Regions from separate parts of the Rubrivivax sp. JA1026 genome, predicted to be linked through region 1. Evidence: riboswitches for the same ligand, from Rfam matches in the RefSeq annotation. Region 1 holds a riboswitch; the other holds the start of a gene.
The links. A riboswitch is a leader RNA that binds a small molecule or an ion and turns the genes downstream of it on or off. The one in region 1 is predicted to bind glycine.
Positions count from the first base shown of each region.

Region 2: linked by a shared signal. The riboswitch ahead of G5B56_RS02860 (branched-chain amino acid ABC transporter substrate-binding protein) and the one ahead of gcvT (glycine cleavage system aminomethyltransferase GcvT) in region 1 are both predicted to bind glycine.

Region 1 is NZ_JAALCQ010000003.1:13,936-21,460, forward strand. It holds gene G5B56_RS06530 (S9 family peptidase) at 1-1,088, opposite strand, end outside; gene G5B56_RS06535 (enoyl-CoA hydratase) at 1,094-1,885, opposite strand; gene G5B56_RS06540 (acyl-CoA synthetase) at 2,008-3,654, opposite strand; glycine riboswitch at 3,847-3,956, shown strand; gene gcvT (glycine cleavage system aminomethyltransferase GcvT) at 3,997-5,136, shown strand; gene gcvH (glycine cleavage system protein GcvH) at 5,155-5,529, shown strand; gene gcvP (aminomethyl-transferring glycine dehydrogenase) at 5,560-7,525, shown strand, end outside.
Region 2 is NZ_JAALCQ010000001.1:622,771-630,295, reverse strand. It holds gene G5B56_RS02865 (NAD(P)/FAD-dependent oxidoreductase) at 1-1,272, shown strand, start outside; gene G5B56_RS02860 (branched-chain amino acid ABC transporter substrate-binding protein) at 1,316-2,458, opposite strand; glycine riboswitch at 2,625-2,724, opposite strand; gene soxZ (thiosulfate oxidation carrier complex protein SoxZ) at 2,828-3,142, opposite strand; gene soxY (thiosulfate oxidation carrier protein SoxY) at 3,153-3,629, opposite strand; gene G5B56_RS02845 (DUF3149 domain-containing protein) at 3,783-3,947, shown strand; gene G5B56_RS02840 (2-dehydropantoate 2-reductase) at 4,009-4,989, opposite strand; gene G5B56_RS02835 (YafY family protein) at 4,986-5,999, opposite strand; gene G5B56_RS02830 (formate--tetrahydrofolate ligase) at 6,013-7,525, opposite strand, start outside.

The DNA of each region.
Region 1 (7,525 bases):
AACGCGAGTTCGTCGCCACGGCGGTCGAAGGCCGCGCTGCCGACGCTGCCGGCGGGCAGCGGCGGCAGCGCCAGCTCCTTCAGCGTGCGGCCGTCGAGCAGGCGCAGCTCGTCGCGGCCCTCGACGTTGGCCTGGAAGGCGATCCAGCGCCCGTCCTCGCTGGGTGCGACGCCGCTGACGTCCCAGGGGATCTGCGACGTGAGCCGCGTGATGCGGCCGTCGGCCAGCGACAGCAGCATCAGCTCGCGGAACTCGCCGGCGCGGTCGCTGAGGAACAGCAGCCCCGAGCCGTCGGGCCGGAAGGCGACCGGGAAGTGCGAGGCTTTCAGCGTCTCGCCGGGCGCCGGCAGCACACGCCGGCGCTCGCCGCTGGCGAGGTCGACGAGCCAGGCTTCGGACTCGGTGGCCGAAACGTAGCGTGTGATCGCCAGCGTGCGGTCGTCGTGCGAGATCGCGCCGCCGAACCAGCCGGCGCCGGGCAGCACGGCGATCTGGCGCCGGCCCTCGGGCGAGAGCGGGTCCATCAGCCACAGCGTCGTGTCGATCGCCGAACGCTTGCCGCCGTCGGCGGTGCGGTCCAGCGGCACCGCGCCGTAGACCAGCTTGGACGCGCCATGCAGCCAGCCGACGAAGTCGTGGCGCTGGTCGGGGTCGGTCAGCAGCGTCGCCTGGCGTGTCGCCGGGTCCAGGCGGTAGAGCTGCGTCGCCTCGTTGCCGCCGCGGCCGCGCGCGAAGACGATGTAGCGGCCTTCGCGCGGCTCCCAGCTCGCTTCGGCCACCGGGTCGGGTTCGGCGGTCAGGCGCTCCAGCGCGGCGCCGGGGGCGGCGGCACGCCAGAGCTGGGCCGTGGCGTCGGTCTCGCCGCGGTGCAGCACCAGCATCTCGCGCCGCGTCGGGTGCCAGTCGGCGAAGCCGTGGCCGCGGAAGTCGTTGTAGCGCTGCACACGCTCGGCCAGCGACTGCGGGATCGGCGGGATGCCCTGCACGACGAGGTTGGCGTTGGGCGCGACCGTCGCCTCGGTGGCCGGTGCGCTGGCACAGCCGGCCAGCACCAGCGCGGCGGCGGCACAGGCCGCCGAAAACAGCATTCGTTTCATCGTTCTCCAAGGGCCCAGGAGGGCTTGCGTTTGTCGATGAAGGCCTGCACGCCTTCGAGTGCGGCCGGGTCCATCATGTTGCAGGCCATCGTGCGGCCGGCGTCTTCGTAGGCCGCGGCGATGCCGGTCTCGACCTGACGATAGAACAGCGCCTTGCCGGCGGCGATCGCGACCTGCGGCTTGGCGACGATGGCGGCGACCAGGCGCTCGACCTCGGCGTCCAGTGCCTCCGGCGCGGCGACGCGGTTGACCAGACCTTTGGCGCAGGCTTCGTCGGCACCGATGAACTCGCCGGTGACGAGCATCTCGAAGGCCGCCTTGCGCGGCAGGTTGCGCGCCAGCGCGACGCTGGGCGTCGAACAGAAAAGGCCCAGATTGACGCCGCTGACGGCGAACTTCGCGTCGCGCGAAGCGACCGCCAGATCGCACATCGCGACCAGCTGGCAGCCGGCCGCGGTGGCGATGCCGTGCACCCGCGCGATGACCGGCACCGGCAGCTTCTGGATCGTCAGCATCATGCGTGCGCAGGCCGCGAACAGGCGCTCGTAGTAGCCCAGCGAAGGCTCGGCGCGCATTTCCTTCAGGTCGTGGCCGGCGCAGAAGGCGCGGCCGGCGGCGGCGATGACGACCACACGCGCCGTCGTGTCCTCGGCGACACGTTCCAGCGAGGCCTGCAGCGCCGCGATCATCGCCTCGGACAGCGAGTTGAAGGCCTGCGGCCGGTCCAGCGTCAGCGTCACGACGCCGCGCTCGTCCTTCTCGTGCCGCAGCAGCGGTTCTTCGGTCATCGGTATCTCCTGGTCAGGCTCCCTCTCCCGCGACGGCGGGAGAGGGCGGGGGGTGAGGGCCGGGGTCTGCCGCCACCCTCACCCCAACCCTCTCCCGCAAGCGGGAGAGGGAGAGGAACTTCTCATTCGATCGCCGACGAGCTCCTGGCCCGCTGGCGCAACTGGAACTTCTGGATCTTGCCGGTGCTGGTCTTGGGGATCGTCTCGAAGCGGATCTCCTTGGGCACCTTGTAGCCGGCGAGCACACGCTTGCAGTGCGCGATCAGCTCGTCGGCCGTGACGTCGACGCCCAGCTTCAGCTCGACGTAGGCCACCGGCGTCTCGCCCCACTTCGGGTCGGGCTTGGCGACCACCGCGCAGGCCAGCACCGCGGGGTGGCGGTACAGCGCGTCCTCGACTTCCAGCGAGCTGATGTTCTCGCCGCCGGAGATGATGATGTCCTTGCTGCGGTCGCGGATCTTCACGTAGCGGTCGGGCTCGATGACCGCCAGGTCGCCGGTGTGGAACCAGCCGCCGGCGAAGGCCTTGTCGGTCGCCGACGGGTTCTTCAGGTAGCCCTTCATGACGATGTTGCCGCGGAACATGATCTCGCCCATCGTCTGGCCGTCAGCCGGCACCTCGGCCATCGTCTCCGGGTCGAGCACCGTCATGCCTTCCTGCAGCGCGTAGCGCACGCCCTGGCGGCCGTTGAGCCGCGTCTGCTCGGACAGGTCGGCGTCGCTCCAGGCCGGGCGTTTGACGGCCACCGCGGCCGGGCCGTAGACCTCGGTCAGGCCGTAGACGTGGGTGATGTCGAAGCCGATCTTCGCCATGCCCTCGATCATCGCGGCCGGCGGCGCGGCGCCGGCGACCATGCCGCGCACCTGCTGCGTGATGCCCTCGCGCCAGTCGGCCGGCGCGTTGATGATCAGCCCGTGCACGATCGGCGCGGCGCAGTAGTGGTCGACGCCGTGCTCGCGCATCGCGTCCAGGATCGCCTTGGGTTCGACCCGACGCAGGCAGACGTGGGTGCCGCCCAGCATCGCCACCGTCCACGGGAAGCACCAGCCGTTGCAGTGGAACATCGGCAGCGTCCACAGGTACTTCGGGAAGTGCGGCATGGTCCAGGTCGCCGCGTTGCCGACCGCGTTCAGGTAGGCGCCGCGGTGGTGGGTGACGACGCCCTTGGGGTCGCCCGTGGTGCCGCTGGTGTAGCTGACGGCGATCGCGTCCCACTCGTCGGCCGGGCCTTCCAGGCGCGCCAGCGGCGCGTGCGCGGCCAGCAGTTCCTCGTATTCCAGCGTGCCGACACGCTCGCCGCGGCCGGTGTATTCGCTGTCGCAGACGTCGATGACGACCGGCTCGCGGCCGTGTTCGGCCTTCAGCCGCGCCAGCGCGTCGGCCATCAGCGGGCCGAACTCGCGGTCGGTGATCAGCACCGCGGTCTCGCAGTGGTTCATCTGCCAGGCCAGCAGCGGCGCGTCCAGCCGCGTGTTGAGCGTATTCAGCACCGCGTTGACGGCCGGCACCGCGTAGTGCGCCTCGACCATCTCCGGCGTGTTGGGCAGCATCACGCTGACCGTCGTGCCGCGGCCCACGCCCAGCGCGCGCAGCGCCGCCGCGAGCCGGGCGCTGCGCTCGCGCACCTGGGCCCAGGTGTAGCGCCGCGCGCCGTGGATCACGGCCGGCAGGTCGCCGAAGACCTCGGCGCTGCGCTCGACGAAACTCGTCGGCGACAGCGCCACGTGGTTGGCCGCGTTGCGGTCCAGGTGCTGATCGTAGATGCTCATCCGGCCTCCTGTCGGTGCGCGGCGAATGTTATGCAAGCGGCTGACACCAGGCTGCCTCGGCCCCTCGTCTGCGGCGGGTGCGCGGCGCCGGATGGGCGCTGATACACTGCGCGCCGTCAGGAGAGAGCCCACCTCGAGCGGGCCGCCGAAGGCGCAGGGTCCAGCCCGAACGCTCAGGCAAAAGGACTGGCTTCCCACCTCACTGGAGAGAGGCCGCCGCGACAGGCGGCCCACCGAAGGGGCAAGGACCACCGCCGGGGTGGCTTCCGAATCTCTCAGGTAAAGCGGACAGCGGGGGCACGTGCGTCGGCGACAGCCGGCGATCCGAAGACGATGCCCTCGATGGAGTCCGCCGTGAGCGACCTTCTGAAGACGCCCCTGCACGACCTGCACCTGAGCCTCGGTGCGCGTTTGGTGCCGTTCGCCGGCTACGCGATGCCGGTGCAATACCGCGACGGCCTGATCGCCGAACACCGCCAGTGCCGCAACGCCGCGGCGCTGTTCGACGTCTCGCACATGGGCCAGGTGCGGCTGTCGGGCGCCGACGCCGCAGCCGCGCTGGAGACCCTGGTGCCGGTGGACGTCGTCGACCTCGCCGTCGGCCGCCAGCGCTACGCCTTCTTCACCAACGAACACGGCGGCCTGCTCGACGACCTGATGATCTCGCGCCCCGCGCCGGGCACCGGCTTCGGCGACCTGTTCCTCGTCGTCAACGCCGGCTGCAAGGACGCCGACCTGCGCCATCTGCAGACGAACATCGGCCACCGCTGCACCGTCGTCGGCATGCCCGAGCGCGCGCTGCTGGCGCTGCAGGGCCCGCTGGCCGCCGACGCGCTGGCGCGGCTGAACCCGGGCGTCAAGGAACTCGTGTTCATGACCGGCGGCGTGTTCGAACTGGCCGACGCGCCCTGCTTCGTCACGCGCTCGGGCTACACCGGCGAAGACGGCTTCGAGATCTCGGTGCCGGCCGAACGGGCCGAGGCGCTGGCCTCGGCGCTGCTGGCGCTGCCCGAGGTCAAGCCCGCCGGCCTGGGCGCACGCGACACGCTGCGCCTGGAAGCGGGGCTGTGCCTGTACGGCCACGACATCGACGAGAACACCTCGCCGGTCGAAGCCGGCCTGACCTGGGCGATCCAGAAGGTGCGCCGCCCGGGCGGTGCACGCGAAGGCGGCTACCCCGGCGCGGCGGCCGTCGAACGCCACCTGGCCGGCGGCGCGATGCGCAAGCGTGTCGGCCTCGTCGGCCTGGAACGTGTGCCGGTGCGCGAGGGCACGGCCATCGTCGATGCGCACGGCCATGCGCTGGGCCGCGTGACCAGCGGTACGCTGGCGCCCGGGGTCGACCGTCCGATCGCGATGGCCTACCTGCCGCAGGACCATGCTGCCCCCGAACACGAGGTCTACGCCGAGGTGCGAGGCAAACGCCTGCCGATGCGCGTGACCCCGATGCCGTTCCAACCCCACCGCTACCACCGCGGTTGAAATCTTCAGGAGAAGCCGATGACCACCATGTTCACCCCCGACCACGAATGGATCAACATCGAAGACCACGAGGCCGCGGTCGTCGGCATCACGCCGCACGCGCAGGACGCGCTCGGTGATGTCGTCTTCGTCGAGCTGCCCGAGGTCGGCCGCACGTTCAAGAAGGGCGAGGTGGCCGGCGTCGTCGAGTCGGTGAAGGCCGCCGCCGACCTCTACATGCCGGTCAGCGGCGAGATCGTCGAGGTCAACGAAGCGCTGCGCGACGAGCCGGCGCTGGCCAACAGCGACCCGATGGGCAACGGCTGGTTCTTCAAGGTCCGTGTCGCCGACATGGCCGAGTTCGACCAGCTGATGGACCCGCCCGCCTACGACGCGTTGCTGAAGACGCTCTGACCCCGCTTCCCCTCTAGCAGTCCACCGCCCATGCTGATGTCCGCCCTTCCCACGCTCGCCGAGCTCGAGCACCACGACGAGTTCGCCGCCCGCCACCTCGGGCCCAACGAAGCCGAGGAACGGCAGATGCTGTCGGTGATCGGCGCCGCCTCGCGGCAGGCGCTGATCGAGGCGGTGGTGCCGCGCACCATCGCCCGGCCGCAGCCGATGCAGCTGCCGGCGCCGGTGCCCGAGCACCAGGCGCTGGCCGAGCTGCGTGCGATCGCGGCGAAGAACCGCACGCTGCGCAGCTTCATCGGCCAGGGCTACCACGGCACGCGCACGCCGACGGTGGTGCTGCGCAACGTGCTCGAGAACCCCGCCTGGTACACGGCCTACACGCCTTACCAGGCCGAGATCTCGCAGGGGCGGCTTCAGGCGCTGGTCAACTTCCAGACCATGATCGCCGAGCTGACCGGCATGGCGATCGCCAACGCCTCGATGCTCGACGAGGCCACCGCCGTCGCCGAGGCGATGACGCTGGCCCGGCGCAGCGTGCGCGCCAAGTCGGACACGATCCGCGTCGCCGACGACTGCCACCCGCAGACGATCGAGGTGCTGCGCACGCGCGCCGAGCCGCTGGGGCTGGCGGTCGACGTGCGGCCCTTCGCCACGCTCGCCGACGACGGCGAGTTTTTCGCCGCCGTCGCGCAATACCCGGCCACCGACGGCACGGTGCACGACCTGCGCACGCTGGCCGACGCGGTGCATGCGAAGCAGGCGGCCTTCGTCGTCGCCGCCGACCTGCTGGCGCTGACACTGCTCGTGCCGCCGGGCGAGTTCGGTGCCGACATCGCCGTCGGCACGACGCAGCGTTTCGGCGTGCCGATGGCCGCCGGCGGCCCGCACGCCGCCTACCTGGCCTGCCGCGACGAGTACAAGCGCGCGATGCCCGGCCGCCTGGTCGGCGTCAGCGTCGACGTGCACGGCCGCCCGGCCTACCGCCTGGCGCTGCAGACGCGCGAGCAGCACATCCGCCGCGAGAAGGCGACGTCCAACATCTGCACCGCGCAGGTGCTGCCGGCGGTGCTGGCGTCGATGTACGCCGTCTACCACGGCCCCGCGGGGCTCAAGCGCATCGCCCAGCGCATCGCCGCCTACGCCGCGGCGCTGGCCGCCGGCCTGCGCGCGATGGGCCTGGAGGTGCTGACCGAAGCCGGCTTCGACACCGTCGCCGTCGAGCTCGGCGCACGCGCCGACGCGGTGATGGCGCGCGCGCTGGCCGACGGCGCCAACCTGCGCCGGCTGTCAGCGACGCGTGTCGCCGCGGCGCTGGACGAGACCACGAGCCGCGCCGACATCGCCGACCTCTGGCGCTGGTTCGCGCCGGACGGCGCGACGCTGCCATCGATCGACGAGTACGAGCGTGGCGTCGAGCCGCTGCTGCCCGAGGCGCTGCGCCGCAGCAGCGCCTTCCTGACGCACCCGGTCTTCAACTTGCACCACAGCGAGACCGAGATGCTGCGCTACCTGCGTCGCCTGTCCGACCAGGACCTGGCGCTGGACCGCACGATGATCCCGCTGGGCTCGTGCACGATGAAGCTCAACGCGACCAGCGAGATGATCCCCATCACCTGGCCGGAGTTCGCCAACCTGCACCCGTTCGCGCCGCGCGACCAGCTGGCCGGCGTCTGGGAGATGAACGACCAGCTCTGCGCCTGGCTGGCGCAAGCCACCGGCTACGCCGGCATCAGCCTGCAGCCCAACGCCGGTTCGCAGGGCGAGTACGCCGGCCTGCTGGCGATCCGCGGCTGGCACGCCTCGCGCGGCGACGAGAAGCGCGACCTCTGCCTGATCCCCGAGTCGGCGCACGGCACCAACCCGGCGAGCGCGCAGATGGCCGGTCTCTCGGTCGTCGTCGTCAAGTGCGACGCCAACGGCAATGTCGACCTCGCCGATCTGGAGGCCAAGTGCGTCCAGCACGCCGAACGCCTGGCCTGCGTGATGATCACCTACC
Region 2 (7,525 bases), on a different contig from region 1:
CGTTTCGCCCTCTCGCGCCGCCGCCTGCTGGGCGCGGGGCTGGCCGGCGGCACGCTGGCGCTGGCCGGCTGCGCCGGCAACCGCGTCGTCAAGCCGACACCCGGACGTGTCGTCGTCGTCGGCGGCGGTTTCGGCGGCGCCACCGCGGCACGCTACCTGCGGCTGTGGGGCGGCGTCGACGTCACGCTGGTCGAACGCGAGGCGGCGTTCGTCTCCTGCCCGATCTCCAACCTGGTGCTCGGCGGCTGGCGCACGCTGGACGACATCACGCGCGGCTACGACGGCCTGGCCGCCGCCGGCGTCAAGCGGGTGCGCGGCGAGGCCGTGGCGATCGACCCCGAACGCCGCCTGCTGCGCCTGGCCGACGGCAGCACCCTGCCCTGGGACCGGCTGATCGTCGCGCCCGGCATCGACTTCGACACCGCCGCGATCCCCGGCCTGCAGCCGGCACTCGACGCCGGCACCGTGACGCACGCCTGGAAGGCCGGGCCGCAGACCGTCGCGCTGCGCCGCCAGCTCGAGGCCCTGCCCGACGGCGGTGTCGTCGCGATGACGATCCCGCGCGCCCCTTACCGCTGCCCGCCGGGGCCTTACGAACGCGCCGCCGTCATCGCCGGCTGGCTGAAGCAGGCGCGGCCGCGCGCCAAGCTGCTGGTGCTCGACGCCAATGCCGAGATCCAGTCGAAGAAGGCGCTGTTCGAGCGCGCGTTCAAGGAGCACTACGCCGGCATCGTCGAGTACCGGCCGAACGCCGAGCTGCGCGAGGTCTCGGGGCGGCTCGCGCGTTTCGACTTCGAGGACGTGAAGGCCGACGTGCTCAACGTCATCCCGCCGCAGCGCGCCGGCCGGCTGGCGCAGGACGCGGGGCTGGTGACGGTCAACGGGCGCTGGGTGGGTGTCGACTGGCTGACGCTGGAGTCGCAGGCGCTGCCGGGCGTGCACGTGCTCGGCGACGCCACCTTCTCGGCGCCGCTGATGCCCAAGAGCGGACACATGGCCAACCAGCACGCCAAGGTGGCGGCGGCGGCGGTGATCCAGCGGCTGCGCGGCGAGCCGGTGAACCCGGCGCCGCTGGTGATGAACACCTGCTACAGCTACCTGTCGGCGACGCACGCGGTGCACGTCGCCTCGGTGCACCCTTACGACGCCGCCGAGAAGACCTTCAAGGCGGTGCCGGCCTCGGTCGGCGTGTCCAAGGACTGGAACACCGCCGAGGCGCTGTACGCGCAGGCCTGGGCCGAGAACATCTGGGCCGACGCGCTGGCGCTGTGAGCTTGCGGGCGGCCCCCGCGGGGGGTGCCGCCCGCCGCCGCCGTCAGCGAACGACGGCGATCTCTTCGCGCTGGCCGCCCTTGAAGGTGTAGAGCGTCAGCGCGCCGTTCTTGATGTCGCCCTTCTCGTCGAAGGCGATCGTGCCGGTGACGCCCGGGACGCTGATCTTGGCCAGCACCGGCAGGTACTTCGCCGGGTCGGCCGAGCCGGCCTTGACCATCGCCTCGACCATCACCTTGGTCGCGTCGTAGGTGTAGGGCGAGTAGATCTGCACTTCGGTGCCGAACTTCTTCTTGAAGTCGGCCTTGAACTTGTCCATCACCGGCTTCTGCGCGCCTTCGACACCGCCGGCGATCGCGCAGACCACCTGGCCGTCGGGCACCTGGCCCGAAGCCAGCTTCGGCAGCTCGGCGGTGCAGACGCCGTCGCCGCCCATGAACTTCGACGTGATGCCGAGCTGCTTCATCTGGCGCAGCATCGGGCCACCGACGGCGTCCATGCCGCCGTAGAAGATGACGTCGGGCTTGGCGGCCTTGATGCCGGTGAGGATGCCGGTGAAGTCGGTCGCCTTGTCGTTGGTGAACTCGCGCTTGACGATGTTCGCGCCGGCGGCCTTGGCGGCCTTCTCGAACTCGGTGGCCACGCCCTGGCCGTAGGCGGTGCGGTCGTCGATGACGGCGACGGTCTTGGCCTTCAGCGTCTGCACCGCGTAGCGGCCCAGCGTGCCGCCGAGCTGGGCGTCGTCGGCGACCATGCGGAAGGTCGTCTTGAAGCCCTGGCGGGTGTAGCGCGGGTTGGTCACCGACGGCGCGATCTGCGGGATGCCGGCGTCGCTGTAGATGCGTGCGGCCGGGATCGCGGTGCCGGAGTTCAGGTGGCCGACGACGCCGTTGACCTTGCTGTCGACGAGCTTCTGCGCCGCCGCGGTGCCCTGCTTCGGGTCGCCGCCGTCGTCTTCGGCGAGCAGCTCGAACTTCACCGGGCGGCCGCCGATCTGCACGCCCTTGGCGCTCAGCTCCTGGATCGCCATGCGCACGCCGTTCTCGTTGTCGCGGCCGAGGTGGGCGGCGGGGCCGCTGAGCGCGGCGACGTGGCCGATCTTGACGACGATCGGCTCGGCGGCCGACGCGGAAACGGCCACGCAGGCCAGGGCAAGCAGGGAAAGGCGCGGATGGAAGGCAGTCATGTTCGGGTCTCTCAGCAGGACGTCGTAGGCATGCCGGCGCCGCGCCCCTTGCGCAGCGTCACCCCCTCTGTCCTGACACCTGAGAGATTCACAGCGGCCGCCCGGCGCCGTTTGCTCCTTCGGCGCACCGGCGGACGTCACGCAGCCGGCGCTTCTTCAGAGTTCATCCAGGGCATCGGTCCGTGGTGCCTGAGAGTTTCCGGGGTGGTTGCTCCTTCGGCGCCGCGCGAAAAGGGTGGACGCGCGGGCTCTCCCGATGCCATTCGGGCTTTTGGCCTGCCCGGCTGCGGATTCACCACCAGCCGGGCTAGAAGTAGTCGATTATGCCAGCGAACTACGGGGAAACCCGCAGCAAGCTCCCACGCCGTATCAGGCGATCACGGCCTCGGCGCTGCGGCGCTCGCCACGTGTGTCGACCCAGGAGACGCCGACCCGGTCGCCGGCCTTGCCGCCCCGGAGCGCGAAACGCAGGAAGGGGTTCTTCGACACCGACGGGCCGAAGCGCAGCGTCAGCACCGGGCGGCCTTCCAGCGTCACGGCGACGTCCTGGATATGCCAGGCCGGGATCGGCCGGCCGTCGCCGTCCTTGCGCTGGCCGGACTCCATCTCGTGGGCCATCAGCACGCGCACGACGGTGCGCTCGCCCTGCAGCTGGGCGCGAAGAAGGATGGGGGCGCTGGCCATGTCCTGCCCTTCAGGCGGCGCAGCCGCCGAGCGTCACGCGGATGTCCCGGCGCGCGTAGAACACGCGGCCGTCGGCGGTGGTGGCCACCGCCCAGACGTTGGACGACTGCGCCATCTTGACGCGGATGACGAACTCCGGGACCACGGCCTCGCCGAGCTCGAACAGCGCCGACAGCACCGCCGGGTTCTTCTCGACCAGCAGCAGCAGGCGGCGTGCGCCGGGCAGCGTCGTGGCCAGCGTCAGCTCGACGGCGGCGCCGTTCTCGGCGATGTCCGGGCCGGCGAGCGTGACCGCCGGGCTCGGCACCGGCGCCGGCCAGCCGAGCGCGGCGTTCAGCTCGGCCAGCGAACGGGCCTCGAAGGCCTGAGACAGCGACGCGGCAGCCGCCGGGCGGGGCCACAGCCCCTGCGCCAGCAGCAGTGCCGCGACGGCGGCGGAAGCGGTCAGCGCCTCGCGGCGCCGCGGGTCCGGCAGGGTCTGGTCCATCGTGCCATTGTGGCCCAGCCGGGTGCCGCGGCGGGATCTGGAACGAGTCCGAGAGCTGGGCTCGTTCTTTGAGTTATGACAAGTTTCTTGCCTTGTGTCGGGCGCCCAATGTCACCGATCAATACAGATCAAGCCCGCCGAGGAGCCCCTGACATGAATGCGATGACCGTCCTCTTTTCCACCGACGTCGGCCTGATGAGTCTGGCCGTGATCGTCGTGACGCTGGGAATGGGCGCGTTCTACTTGCGTTATTTCCTGAAGCACATGCGCGAAGACAGCGCACGCGCCGCCGCCGAGGCGGCCCAGGCCCGCCGCTGAGCCCGGGCGGCGCCTCCCGAGTCGCCTCAGCCACCAGAACGCCGGCCTCGAGCCGGCGTTTTCATGTGTACAGCCCGCGCTGGCGCGCGAACAGCCGCGTCAGCCCGAACAGCGCGTCGATCGCCGGCGTCGGCCGGCCCAGGCGCTGGCCGAGTTCACGCACCGCGCCGACGATGGCGTCGAGCTCGATCGACCGGCCGGCTTCGACGTCCTGCAGCATCGAGGTCTTGAAGGCGCCGAGCCTGGCGGTGATCGCATGCCGGTCTTCCGGCGTCTGCTCGATCGGGCAGCCGACGAGCGCGCCGATCGCCGCGGCTTCCTGCATCGCCTGCGAGCAGAACGCGCGCACCAGCGGATCGGCGAGCACACGGTCGGCGGTGGCGCCGGTGATGGCGCTGACCGGGTTCATCGTCAGGTTGCCCCAGAGCTTGTACCAGACCTCGCGGCGCACGTCGGCCGAGGCGGTGACGTCGAAGCCGGCGTCGCGCAGCAGCGCCGCCACCGTGTCGACACGCGCACTGGCGCCGCCGCCCGGCTCGCCGACGATCAGCCCGGCACCCATCCTGTGCACGACGAGACCGGGCTCGGCGGTGAAGGCCGCGGCGTGCACGACGCAGCCGAGCACGGCCTCGTGCGGGATCGCCGCGCCGACGACACCGCCGGGGTCGACCGACTCCAGCGGTGCCTCACCGAGCGCGGCGACACCGTGGCCGAACCACCACGGCACGCCGTTCATCGCCGGCAGCACGACGGTGCGCGGGCCGATCAGCGGCGCGATGCCGCGCGCGACCGGGGTCAGCGCCGGGCCCTTGACGGCGATGACGACGAGGTCCTGGACACCGAGTTCGGCGGCGTCGGCCGACGCCGCCGCGCACGGCGCCTGGATCAGTTCGCCGCCCTGCTGCAGCCGCCAGCCGTGACGGCGCAGCGCCTCCAGCGTCGCGCCGCGCGCGAGGGCCGCGATCTGCGCCTGGCCACGCGCCGCGAGCCGGGTGCCGATGAAGCCGCCGATCGCGCCGGCGCCGAGGATGCAGACCTTCATGTCGTCGAGCCGCCCGCGGCGGTGCTGGAGGAAGACGGGGCGTCGCCGGCGTAGACCGCGGCCGCGGCACGCAGCCGCGCGGCGACCTTGGCGCGCAGTTCGGGCGGCGACAGCACCTCGGCGTCGGCGCCGTGGCGCATCAGGTCCATCACCAGCTCGGTGTCGTCGGTGTAGGGCAGCTGCAGCTCGTAGCGGCCGTCGTCCAGCCAGCGCCCCTGCTGTTCGGGGTGCCAGGCCTCGCGGCTCACCCAGGCCGCCGCGGACGCGGCGAAGGCCACCGTCGCCCAGCGCCGCGTGCCGCCGGCGTAGATGCCGTAGCCGGCGTCCATCTCGGCCTGCACACGCGCCAGCGGCAGCTCGAGCGCCGGGCGCTCCAGCACCGCGGCCTGCTCCATCGCGTCAAGCGCAAAACGGCGCAGCCCGTCGGCGCGGTGGCACCAGGCGTCCAGATACCAGGTGTTGCGGTAGTGCACCAGGCGCTGCGGCGAGACCTCGCGTTCGCCGAGCTCGCCACGCGTGCGGGTCAGGTAACGCAGGTGCAGCCGGCGGCGTTCCAGCAGCGCCTCGGCGACACGTTCGAAATGGCGCGCCGGCACCGCACGGCGCGCCGCGGCGACGATCCTCACGCGCTGCATCAGCGTCTTGTCCTCGGCGCCGCCGATCATCTCGCGCACGCGTTCGAGCAGCGGCTGCAGATGGCGCGCCAGCGTGCCGTCGTCGTCCAGGCTGGCCAGCAGCTGGTGCGCGGCGAGCAGCGAGTACAGCTCGCGCTCGTCGAACCACAGGCCGGGCAGCTCGTGGCGCGTGCCGCGCGCGCCTTCGTCGAGCCGGTAGCCGTTGAGCTCGCGGTCGTAGACGATGGGCGCGCCCAGGCGGCTGCGCAGGTACTCCAGGTCGCGCTTGAGCGTGGCGCGCGAGACCTCCAGCTCGTCGAGCAGCGTCTGGAAGGCGACGTGCCCGCGCTGGCGGATCAGGCGCTCGATCTTGTAGAGGCGTTCGGCGTTGGACATGGCGCAGCGACGGTCAGAATAAACCGACGACGCGCCCGTCCTCCGTGAGGTCGATCACCTCGGCCGCGGGTGTCTTGGGCAGGCCGGGCATGGTCATCACGTCGCCGCAGACCATGACGATGAACTCGGCGCCGGCGGCCAGGCGCACCTCGCGCACGTCGAGCACGTGGCCCTCGGGCGCGCCGCGGCGCTTGGCGTCGGTGGAGAAGCTGTACTGCGTCTTGGCGATGCAGATCGGCCAGCGGCCATAACCCTCGGCCTGCAGATGCTCGATGCGCGCGCGCACCGCCGCCGGCGCCTCGACGCCGGCGGCGCCGTAGACGCGTGTCGCGACCTTGCGCAGCTTCTCCCACAGCGTGTCGTCGTCGTCGTAGACGAAACGCGGCGTGCTCGGCTGCTCGAACAGGCGCACGACCTCGCGCGCCAGGTCCTCGGCGCCGGCACCGCCCTCGGCCCAGTGGCGCGCCAGCGCGATCGGCACGCCCCAGCTCCGCACACGCTCGCGCAGCAGCGCGTGCTCGGCGTCGGTGTCGGCGCTGAAATGGTTGACGGCGACGACACAGGGCAGGCCGTAGACGCCGCGCACGTTGTCGACGTGGCGGCGCAGGTTGTCCAGGCCGCGCTCGAGCGCACCGAGGTCCTCGCGGCCGAGCTCGGCCAGCGCCGCGCCGCCGTGGTGCTTCAGCGCGCGCACGGTGGCGACGATGACCGCCGCGTCGGGCCGCAGCCCCGACTTGCGGCACTTGATGTCGAGGAACTTCTCGGCGCCCAGGTCGGCGCCAAAACCGGCCTCGGTGACGACGACGTCGGCGAGCTTCAGCGCCGTCTTCGTCGCCAGCACCGAATTGCAGCCGTGGGCGATGTTGGCGAACGGGCCGCCGTGCAGGATGGCCGGCGTGTGCTCCAGCGTCTGCACGAGGTTGGGCGCGAAGGCGTCCTTCAGCAGCACCGCCATCGCGCCGTGCACCTTCAGATCGCGGGCGCGCACCGGCAGCCGCGAGCGCGTCTCGGCGACGACGATGTTGCCCAGACGCTGCTTCAGGTCGGCCAGCGACGTGGCCAGGCAGAAGATGGCCATCACCTCGCTGGCGACGACGATGTCGAAGCCGTCCTCGCGGGGCACGCCGTTGCCCGGGCCGCCGAGGCCGGCGGTGATGTGGCGCAGCGCGCGGTCGTTCATGTCCATCACGCGCTTGAAGCCGATGCGGCGCACGTCGATGTCCAGCGCATTGCCGTGGTGCACGTGGTTGTCGATCGCCGCGGCCAGCAGGTTGTTGGCCAGCGCGATGGCGGCGAAGTCGCCGGTGAAGTGCAGGTTGATGTCCTCCATCGGCACCACCTGCGCGTGGCCGCCGCCGGCGGCCCCGCCCTTCATGCCGAAGACCGGACCCAGCGAGGGCTCGCGCAGCGCGACGATGGTCTTGCGGCCGATGCGGTTGAGCGCGTCGCCGAGGCCGACGGTGGTCGTCGTCTTGCCCTCGCCGGCCGGCGTCGGCGTGATCGCCGTCACCAGCACCAGCTTGCCG